2 regions of the Streptomyces tuirus genome follow, and region 1 is predicted to be linked to the other one. Evidence: riboswitches for the same ligand, from Rfam matches in the RefSeq annotation. Region 1 holds a riboswitch; the other holds the start of a gene.
The links. A riboswitch is a leader RNA that binds a small molecule or an ion and turns the genes downstream of it on or off. The one in region 1 is predicted to bind cyclic di-AMP.
Positions count from the first base shown of each region.

Region 1 (5,346 bases):
GGCCCGCACTCCGCCCGCGCCCGGTCCGCCAGCACGGCCTTCGCGTCCGCGCCCCCCGGTACCCGCCCGAGCAGCGTGCCCACGGGCCGGCCGCCCCTCCTGACCAGGACGAACACCTCCCCGTGCGTCACCGGCGGACTCCCCGGGCCGGGTCTGAGCACCGCCTCCTCACCGTCGAGGTCCAGCTCGGCGACCTGTACCGCCCCGATGTCCAGGAACCGCCGTATCTCCTCCTGCGCACGCGCCGAACGGGCCATGCGCCCACCCCCCTCGTGAAGTCAGCCACGGCGCAGCCGAGCCGCGCCCTTCAGCGTCCGCGCGGCCAGCGACGCGAGCTGGGGCCTGCTGCGGACGAAGCTGTGCGCGCGGCGTGCCGGTTCGCGGCTCAGCCAGTGCAGTGCCGCGCCCACCCCCGGACGGGTCACCGCGCCCTCGTACACGGGCAGTTCGCCCGTCTTCAGCGCGTCCTTGTACTCGGCCGCGCCCCTGCCCAGGTCGAGCGTGCCGATGCCTTCGGCGGCGGCTGCCTCGGCCATCCGCAGGTGCAGCACCAGACCCGGCGAGAACTTCGAGAACTCCGGGTCGTAGGCCGGGAACCAGCAGGCCAGCACCGAGGCCGAACGCAGCCCGAAGTGCGCGGCGACGGGCCGCTCACCGGCGTACAGCACGGACAGCGTGCCGCTGCACTCCGGCGCCCGGGTCCGGGCCAGCTGCCCGACGAGCCGGGTGATCCACTCCTGGGCGAACCGGTCCCGGCGGCCGGTCCTGCGGTACTGCGCTGACTTCCACTCCATGAGCGTGCGCAGCGCGGCCGGATCGCGTTCGTCGAACACGAAGCGCAGCTCGCCGGCCTGCCGGCCCAGCCTGCGCTCCTTGGCCAGTGTGGTCTTCAGGAACTTCGGCGACTGCGCGCGCAGCACCGACTCGTACGTCTCGTAGCCCTTCTCCACGTCGATGACGTAGGTGGCGTACTCCTCGGCCGCGTACCGGACGAACAGCCGCTGCTCGGCCTCCAGATTGTCGAAGGCGAAGCTCGACAGCGAGCAGGCCCTCAGCAGTTCGCCCGTCTCCAGATCGAGGCCCGGCCGCAGGATCGCGCCCTGCGCGTCCGAGACGCCGAGCCCGATCGCCCGGCCCTGGCCCAACGGGCCCCGTTCGTAGGGCAGGAAGCCGGCCGGCTCCGTGCCCTCGTACACCACGGCCACCCGGGCCCCGGGCCTGACCCGGCCGACGGCATCGGTGAACTCCGGCTCCATGAAAGGGTTGCGCGGTGCCTCCGAGGCGGCGCGCAGCGCACGCCAGCGCTCCCTCTCCCCCTCGCCGAGCTCCCCGGGCCCAGCCACGCGAATGCGCCCACTGCTCAACCTGACCCCCCGATCAAGTCCCCCCTGGACACTTGGAAGGTACCGCTCTATGCGGCCCCACGGGTAGGTAGCGGAGCATGTTGTTGCCAACCGGTGCAGAGGCCTTCAACCGGGCAATCGGCGTCCACCGTGCGATGAAACGAAGGGCCGCACTGTCCGTATTCTCTGATCATGGCCGCACCCCTCGCATATTCACTCATCGCCACCGACCTGGACGGGACGCTGCTGCGCGGCGACGACACCCTCTCCGACCGGTCCCTCGCCGCGCTCGCGCGGGTGGCGGACGCCGGTGCCCAGCACCTCGTGGTGACCGGCCGGCCGGCGCCGAGAGTGCGGCCGCTCCTGGACGACCTCGGGTGCAGGGGGCTCGCGGTGTGCGGACAGGGCGCGCAGGTGTACGACGCCGGCGCGGGCCGGTTGCTGTGGTCCATCAGGCTGGACCGGGAGCTGGCCGAGACCGCCCTCGGCAAGATCGAGGCCGAGGTGGGGCAGGTGTACGCGGCGGTCGACCAGGACGGGGTCGACGGGCTCACGCTGATCGAGCCGGGGTATCTGATGCCGCACCCGACCCTGCCCGCCGTGCGGGTCGACCGGCGCGAGGAGCTGTGGGGCGAGCCCATCAGCAAGGTGCTGCTGCGCCATCCCCACCTGACGGACGACGAGTTGGCGGCGACGGCCCGCTCGGTGGTCGGCTCGCTGGCCACGGTGACGATGTCGGGGCCCGGCACGGTCGAGCTCCAGCCGTGCGGGATCACCAAGGCCACGGGGCTGGCGCTGGCCGCCGAGCATCTGGGACTGCGGCCGGCGGACACCGTCGCCTTCGGCGATATGCCCAACGACATCCCGATGTTCGACTGGGCCGGCCACGGCGTCGCGATGGCCAACGCCCATCCCGAACTCAAGGCCGTGGCCGACGAGGTCACCCTGTCGAACGAGGACGACGGCATCGCCGTCGTCCTCGAGCGACTGCTGGGCGGGACGGCTCAGTACGGGCCGTTGACGTTGTCGATCGAGCCGTAGCGGTCGGCCGCGTAGTTGCAGGCAGCCGTGATGTTGGCGACCGGGTCGTACGGGTCGAAGGGGGTGCCGGCCACGTGGTAGGCGGCGAACGTCGGGTCGATCACCTGGAGCAGGCCCTTGGACGGGGTGCCCGCGGCGGCGTTGGAGTCCCAGTTGTTGATGGCCTGGGGGTTGCCGGACGACTCGCGCATGATGTTGCGGTGGATGCCGTCGTAGGAGCCCGGGATCCCCTTCTGCGCCATGATGTCGAGCGACTCGCGGATCCACCCGTCGAGGTTGTTCGCGTAGGTCTTCGCGGACGCCTGGGTGGCCTTGGCGACGCCGCCGGCGGGCTTGGCGGCCGGCTTGGCGGGGGCCGACGACTTGGTCGCCGTCTTCTTCGCCGCGTCCGTCTTGGTGGTCTTCACCGTCAGCTTCAGACCCGGGTGGATCAGCTTCGGGTTGTCGCCGACGGCGGCGCGGTTGTCCTTGTAGAGCTGCTTCCAGCCGCCCGAGACGTCGTACGTGGCCGCGATGCGGGCGAGCGAGTCGCCCTTGACCACGGTGTACGCGAGGGACTTGGCGGGCTGGGCCGCCCGCTGCACGGACTGTGCGGCGGCGGGTGCGTTCTGGGGCTCGGCGGCGCTCGCGTGGGTGGCGCCGAGAAGCGGAAGGGTGAGTGCTGCTCCGCCGGTACCGGCGGCCATGAGGCCTCGGGTCAGCGGGTTGGTTCCGGGGCGACGGTGCTTGCCTCGTCCGGCCATGGCGATGTTCCTCTCCGGCGCCTGCGAGGTGAGCTGTCGGGTTCGGGCCGGGAGGTGCCCGGCCGCGTACGGCGCTGTGTGCCGTACGCGGCTTCACCCCGAGCCGGGCCGCTGTGCGGACCGGCGACTTACCTGGGTCCCCCGCTCCTGCCACGCGTGAGTGAGTCGGTTCCTGTGGGGAGTCCGGGCGGCGGCAGGATTAGGCGTCCGCCGGACAGGGCCGGAACGTATGCGAGAGCACATGTCGGGAACAAGCGCCTCAGTCACATATCGCGCGGTTGACCTTGGTCGGGGGCGTTTGGGCCGCTTGATCCTTTGCGGAAGCCAAGGCTCAACTGGCTTTCGGGGGAAGGCGTTAGAGGCCGCTGCCGCAGTGACGGGGAAAAGCGGAGGAAGTGATTCAACTCACTGATCACGAGTCCCTGGGGCAATTTTCCTCAAGGGGAATTCACCGACTCATCACGGCAAATCGTGCATAACTCGCTACCCCGGGGTAAGTCGATAAATATCTGTTCTTATAGGTTGATCGAAAACATAAGGGTCGTGATCGGATACCACCCGGCCTGTAACCATGGGCGCTGGCGGTGATCGAAACGTGACCGGATACGCTGACTCGAGTGAGGGCAGCGACCTATCGACAATCCGCGTAATCACCGGCAGACACAGCAGACAGGAGACCCCTCGTGACCGACGTCGGGCCGTTCGGGCTGAGCGTGCGGGACCAGGCTCTGGAGGCCGATGTCCAGGCCGGATTGGCGGCTGTCGAGGAAGGCTTGCTCGAGGCCACCAAGAGTGAGGTGCCCTTCATCACGGAGGCCGCCCAGCATCTGGTCCGGGCCGGCGGCAAGCGGTTCCGCCCGCTGCTCGTCATGCTGTCCGCCCAGTTCGGTGACCGCCACGCGCCCGGCATCGTGCCGTCGGCCGTCGTCGTGGAGCTGACCCACCTCGCCACGCTGTACCACGACGACGTCATGGACGAGGCCGCCGTGCGCCGCGGCGTCGAGAGCGCGAACACCCGCTGGGACAACTCCGTCGCGGTCCTCACCGGCGACTTCCTCTTCGCCCGCGCCTCGCACATCCTGGCCGACCTCGGCCCGGAGGCCGTGCGGGTGCAGGCCGAGGCGTTCGAGCGCCTGGTGACCGGCCAGATCCTGGAGACGGCCGGACCGCAGGACGGCCGCGACCCCGTCGAGCACTACCTGGACGTGCTGGGCGGCAAGACCGGCTCGCTGGTCGCCGTGTCGTGCCGGTTCGGCGCGATGATGTCCGGCGCCGACGACACGGTCGTGGACGTCCTGACCCAGTACGGCGAGCGGCTCGGCGTCGCCTTCCAGCTCGCGGACGACGTCCTGGACATCGCCTCCGACTCCCACGAGTCCGGCAAGACCCCCGGCACCGACCTGCGCGAGGGGATCCCCACGCTGCCGGTGCTGAGGCTGCGCGAGCGGGCGGCCCGGCTCGGGCTCGCCGAGGACATCGCCCTGTCCGAGCTCCTTGACTCCGACCTCACCGACGACGCACGGCACGCCGAGGCACTGCGCCTGCTGCGGGCCCACCCGGCGCTGGAGCAGGCCCGGCAGGACACCGTCCGCTACACCCAGGACGCCCGTTCGGCGCTGGCACCGCTGCCGGAGTGCACCGCGAAGGCGGCGCTCCTGGAGCTGTGCGACGCGGTGGTGCACCGGGCCGGCTGACTCGTCTCCCTCCTGCGACCCCTACGGGTCGGGGGAGAAGTCGCCCCTCCGTGTCATACCCCAGCAGTAGACGGAGTTGAGCCCGGGGTCTGACGTATCTCCCTTGCCGATTTGGTCAGATGGTGACCACGGAAAACACCACTCCTCACCTGTTCGGGTGAGAATGGCGGCTCAGGGACGAGTGCGTGGACGACACGGACAGCCGCCGCCGACCACGGAGGTAGGGCACACATGGCACCGTACGCATCCGACGACAGCACGACCGCCGGGGAGGTCGACGAGCAGCGCTCCGGGCGGCGCAAAGCCGCGCGGTACGTCGTCCCGGTCACGGTGATAGGGGTGGCGGCCGCGACGATCGGGCTGGTCCCCGCGCTCGCCGACTCCGGTGACCCCGACCTCCCGAAGATCACCGCACAGCAGCTCATCGAGAAGATCGCCACCTCGGACGTCCAGCAGCTGTCCGGCACGGTGAAGGTCAGCACCGACCTCGGCCTGCCGAATCTCGGCGGCCTGGAGTCCGGCCTG
Region 1 covers NZ_AP023439.1:4,468,875-4,474,220, forward strand. Annotated here, with positions in the region: gene IGS69_RS20610 (glycosyltransferase) at 1-257, opposite strand, end outside; gene IGS69_RS20615 (GNAT family N-acetyltransferase) at 279-1,349, opposite strand; gene IGS69_RS20620 (HAD family hydrolase) at 1,536-2,384, shown strand; gene IGS69_RS20625 (transglycosylase SLT domain-containing protein) at 2,348-3,127, opposite strand; cyclic di-AMP (ydaO/yuaA leader) riboswitch at 3,131-3,308, opposite strand; gene IGS69_RS20630 (polyprenyl synthetase family protein) at 3,811-4,821, shown strand; gene IGS69_RS20635 (LolA family protein) at 5,053-5,346, shown strand, end outside.

Region 2 (5,346 bases), 1.3 Mb from region 1:
CTGCTGCGATCCAGATCTGACGCGGACCATTGTGGACCGCCGCACTGACAAGCGGGACCAGGACCCGGGGCAAGCTGCGTCCCCGGCCGCGCACCGAGGTCGCCGCCGGGAACTTCACCAGGGCTTCGCGCGCTTGCATACAGTGGCAGGACCGGCAGGAATCCGCGGTCTGAACAACCGCTCAGCGATCGAAGGGACGTACATGCCCATGGGTCACACGGCCACAGCCCAGGCAGGCTCCGGGGGCCTGACAGCGACCGAGCACCGCCTGGCCAACGGCCTGCGCGTGGTGCTCTCCGAGGATCACCTGACCCCGGTCGCGGCGGTGTGCCTCTGGTACGACGTCGGCTCACGCCACGAAGTCAAGGGGCGTACCGGCCTGGCTCACCTTTTCGAGCACCTCATGTTCCAGGGATCCGCGCAGGTCAAGGGCAACGGCCACTTCGAGCTCGTGCAGGGCGCGGGTGGCTCGCTGAACGGCACGACCAGCTTCGAGCGGACCAACTACTTCGAGACCATGCCCACCCACCAGCTGGAGCTCGCCCTCTGGCTGGAGGCCGACCGCATGGGCTCGCTGCTGGCCGCGCTCGACGACGAGTCGATGGAGAACCAGCGGGACGTCGTCAAGAACGAGCGCCGCCAGCGCTACGACAACGTCCCCTACGGCACCGCCTTCGAGAAGCTGACCGCCCTCGCCTACCCGGAGGGCCACCCCTACCACCACACCCCGATCGGCTCGATGGCCGACCTGGACGCGGCGACCCTGGAGGACGCGCGCGCGTTCTTCCGCACCTACTACGCGCCGAACAACGCCGTGCTCTCCGTGGTCGGCGACATCGACCCGGAGCAGACGCTCGCCTGGGTCGAGAAGTACTTCGGCTCCATCCCCGGTCACGACGGCAAGCCCGCCCCGCGCGACGGGTCGCTGCCGGAGACCATCGGCGAGCAGCTGCGCGAGGTCGTCGAGGAGGACGTCCCGGCCCGCGCCCTGATGGCCGCCTACCGGCTGCCGCACGACGGCACGCGCGCGTGCGACGCCGCCGACCTGGCCCTCACCGTCCTCGGCGGCGGCGAGTCCTCCCGCCTCTACAACCGGCTCGTGCGCCGTGACCGTACGGCCGTGGCGGCCGGCTTCGGCCTGCTGCGGCTCGCCGGTGCGCCCTCCCTGGGCTGGCTGGACGTGAAGACGTCCGGTGACGTGGAGGTTCCGGTCATCGAGGCCGCCATCGACGAGGAGCTCGCCCGGTTCGCCGAGGAGGGCCCCACGCCCGAGGAGATGGAGCGCGCCCAGGCCCAGCTGGAGCGCGAGTGGCTGGACCGGCTCGGCACGGTCGCGGGCCGCGCCGACGAACTGTGCCGGTACGCCGTGCTCTTCGGCGACCCGCAGCTCGCCCTGACCGCCGTCCAGCGCGTGCTGGAGATCACGGCGGAGGAGGTCCAGGAGGTCGCCAAGGCCCGGCTGCGGCCCGACAACCGCGCGGTGCTCGTCTACGAGCCCGTCGCCGACGAGACCGCCGAGGACGCCGGCACCACCGACGACACCGCAGCCGCGGCCACCGACGAGAACGAGGAGGCGGCCAAGTGACCGAGCTCGCCACGATGGACTTCCACCCCCGGCCGCAGGCGGGCGACGCCCGGCCGTGGGCCTTCCCGGCCCCGGAGCGCGGCACGCTCGACAACGGCCTGACGGTGCTGCGCTGCCACCGCCCCGGCCAGCAGGTCGTCGCCGTGGAGGTGCTGCTGGACGCCCCCCTGGAGGCTGAGCCGGCCGGACTCGACGGGCTGGCCACGATCATGGCCCGGGCCTTCTCCGAGGGCACCGACAAGCACTCCGCCGAGGATTTCGCCGCGGAGCTGGAGCGCGCCGGCGCCACCCTCGACGCGCACGCCGACCACCCCGGTGTCCGGCTCAGCCTGGAGGTGCCCGCCTCCCGGCTCGCCAAGGGCCTGGGCCTGGTCGCCGACGCCCTGAGGGCGCCCGCCTTCGCCGACAGCGAGGTCGAGCGGCTGGTCAACAACCGCCTCGACGAGATCCCGCACGAGCTGGCCAACCCCTCCCGCCGCGCCGCCAAGGAGCTCTCCAAGGAGCTGTTCCCGGCGGACTCGCGCATGTCGCGGCCCCGGCAGGGCAGCGAGGAGACCGTCGCCGCCATCGACTCCGCGGCCGTACGCGCCTTCTACGAGAAGCACGTCCGCCCCGCCACGGCCACCGTCGTGGTCGTCGGCGACCTCACCGGCATCGACCTGGACGCCCTGCTCGGGGACACGCTGGGTGCCTGGACGGGCTCCTCGGCCGAGCCGCGTCCCGTGCCGCCGGTCACCGCCGACGACACCGGCCGTGTCGTCATCGTGGACCGCCCGGGCGCCGTCCAGACGCAGCTGCTGATCGGCCGGACCGGGCCGGACCGGCACGACCGCGTGTGGGCCGCACAGGTGCTCGGCACGTACTGCCTCGGCGGCACCCTCACCTCCCGCCTGGACCGCGTCCTGCGCGAGGAGAAGGGCTATACCTACGGCGTACGGGCGTTCGGCCAGGTCCTCAGGTCCGCCCCGGACGGCACGGGCGCCGCGATGCTCGCCATCAGCGGTTCCGTCGACACGCCCAACACCGGCCCCGCCCTCCAGGACCTCTGGACGGTGCTGCGCACCCTCGCCGCCGAGGGGCTGACCGACGCCGAGCGGGACGTCGCCGTGCAGAACCTGGTGGGTGTGGCGCCGCTGAAGTACGAGACGGCGGCGGCCGTGGCGAGCACACTGGCCGACCAGGTCGAGCAGCACCTGCCCGACGACTACCAGGCCACGCTGTACCGGCAGCTCGCCGCGACCGGCACCGTGGAGGCCACCGCGGCGGCCGTGAGCGCCTTCCCGGTGGACCGTCTGGTGACCGTCCTCGTCGGTGACGCGGCGCAGATCAAGGCACCGGTCGAGGCCCTCGGCATCGGCGAAGTCACCGTCGTCGCCGCCGAGTAGCGGCACGCGCGCAGGGGCCCTGGTTGTCTTCAAAGGCACCAGGGCCCCTTTATGCCCGAATTGGGGTGGGAGTTGCCTGTCTGCCCTGTGGGATGCGCTACAAAAGCCGGGATTCGTTTGGGAATTGAAAGTGGCGCCGCTTAGCGTCATCCGGGCTGTTCGTCAGGCAGTGCGCCGCACCCGCGGCACCGGACAGTCATCGCCGAGTCCCCGTACGGCGCGAGCCAGGGGAGCCGGGGACCCATCGCAGTCCCTGGGGTGAATCGGGCGCCCGCGCGAGTCGCGAGGGAGTCCGTAGGAGACCTTCCTGCTCCGAACCCGTCAGCTAACCCGGTAGGCGAGAGGGAAGGAAAGGACCAGCCACTACATGGCGTTCACTCGGGCCACCGGGAAGCACCGCCGTCCCAGCAGGATGCAGCGCTCCACCGCCCGCGCGGCGGGCGTCGCGGCCCTCGCCACCACCGGCGTGATCGGTACCGTGGCGGCCCCCGCCGCCTTCGCCGCCGAGCCCAGCGTCGAGCAGACCGGCCTCACGCCGGTCGTGACCATGGGCGACACCGCGGCCCAGCAGATCGACGCCCAGGCCCTCGCGCAGCAGCACGCCGCCGATGAGGCCGCCGCCAAGCAGAAGGCCGAGGAGGCCGCCCGCACGCAGGCCGCCGAGATGGCCGAGCGGGCCAAGGAGGCGGCCGAGAAGGCCCGTGCCGCCAAGGAGCGCGCCGCCCGCGAGGCCGAGCGCAAGCGCCTGAACTCCTTCGTCCCCCCGATCTCCGGCTCCTACGTGTCCACCAGCTACAAGGCCAGCAGCGGCCTGTGGTCCTCGGGCAGCCACACCGGTATCGACTTCCACGCCGCCAGCGGCACCTCCGTCCACGCGGTCGGCTCGGGCACCGTCGTCGAGGCCGGCTGGGGCGGCTCCTACGGCAACCAGGTCGTGATCAAGATGAACGACGGGACGTACACCCAGTACGGCCACCTGTCCTCCATCGGCGTCTCGGTGGGCCAGCAGGTCACCCCGGGCCAGCAGATCGCCCTGTCCGGCGCGACCGGCAACGTCACCGGTCCGCACCTGCACTTCGAGGCCCGCACCAGCCCCGAGTACGGCTCGGACATCGACCCGGTCGCCTACCTCCGCTCGCACGGCGTGGGTGTCTGACCGGAACCTCTCCGCTTCCCCCGAAAGTCCTGGCTCGCCGAGCCGGGACTTTCGGCGTTTGGGGCGGCCCGCTGTCCAAAAAATATCCATGGATTTTCGTCTGCCGTCGGAAATTCCGGCTCATTGCAATAGAGTCACGGAACGCACGTCGCTCGTCGGCGTTTCACGGGGATTAAGCGGAGGTCGGTCATGCGTATTCCCGCGCACTCGGTGTGCACGGCCATCCGGGACGACATCGTCGCGGGTGTCCACGCACGCGGCAGCCGGCTCACCGAGGAACTCCTCGCACGCCGCTACGGCGTCTCGCGGGTGCCCGTCCGGGAGGCGCTGCGCACGCTCGAGGCCGAGGGTTTCGTGGTGACCCGCCGGCACGCGGGCGCGTGTGTGGCGGAACCCACCGAGCAGGAGGCCGGCGACCTGCTGGAGATGCGCATGCTGCTGGAGCCGTTCGGTGCGGCCCGCGCCGCCCAGCGCCGCACCGAGGCGCATCTCAAGGTCCTGCGCGGCCTGGTACGGCTGGGCCAGGAGCGGGCCCGCCGGGGCAACAGCGACGACCTGCGCTCTCTCGGGACCTGGTTCCACGAGACGCTCGCCCAGGCCTCCGGCAGCCCCGCGCTGACCTCGATGCTCACCCAGCTCCGCCACAAGATCGCCTGGATGTACGCGGTGGAGGCGCCGGCCAGCCCGGTGGAGTCCTGGACCGAGCACGGCGCGATCGTGGACGCGGTGGCGCGCGGGGACGGTGAGCGCGCGCGGGCGGTCACGTTGCTGCACACCGAGCGCGCGAAGAGCGCGCACCGTCTGCGGTTCGGCTCCCCCCAGGAACGCGCCGACCGTGTGAGGAACTCGCAACATCCCGTAAACACGGCGAGCCCGCGGCATTAACACGGCGGCCGTATACAAAGAGCAGTCAATTCTCGGGGGTCCATTTCCGCTGCCCGGATTTCGGAATTCCTGCCCGCGTCGAGCGTAAATGGCGAAGGGTCGCCCGCGCTGACCCGGGAATGGTGCGAAGGGCCCGCTCGTGTCGACCGGGGAATGGTGAAGGTCCAACACCGTCTCCCGGGAACGGCGAAGGGCCCGCCCGGTGAATCGGGCGAGCCCCTCGCTGTGCGCCGGATCGGGCGCTCGGTGGATCAGGCGGGTCAGACGGTCTCGGGCAGTTCCTCGAGACCCTCGGAGACCAGCTTGGCGAGCCGGTCCAGGGCGGCGTCCGCGCC
Region 2 covers NZ_AP023439.1:5,755,239-5,760,584, forward strand. Annotated here, with positions in the region: gene IGS69_RS26380 (M16 family metallopeptidase) at 203-1,585, shown strand; gene IGS69_RS26385 (M16 family metallopeptidase) at 1,582-2,970, shown strand; cyclic di-AMP (ydaO/yuaA leader) riboswitch at 3,161-3,325, shown strand; gene IGS69_RS26390 (M23 family metallopeptidase) at 3,338-4,126, shown strand; gene IGS69_RS26395 (GntR family transcriptional regulator) at 4,316-5,011, shown strand; gene IGS69_RS26400 (HPr family phosphocarrier protein) at 5,272-5,346, opposite strand, start outside.
Region 2: it holds a riboswitch for cyclic di-AMP, as region 1 does, so the genes downstream of both, IGS69_RS26390 (M23 family metallopeptidase) here and IGS69_RS20625 (transglycosylase SLT domain-containing protein) in region 1, are expected to answer to the same signal.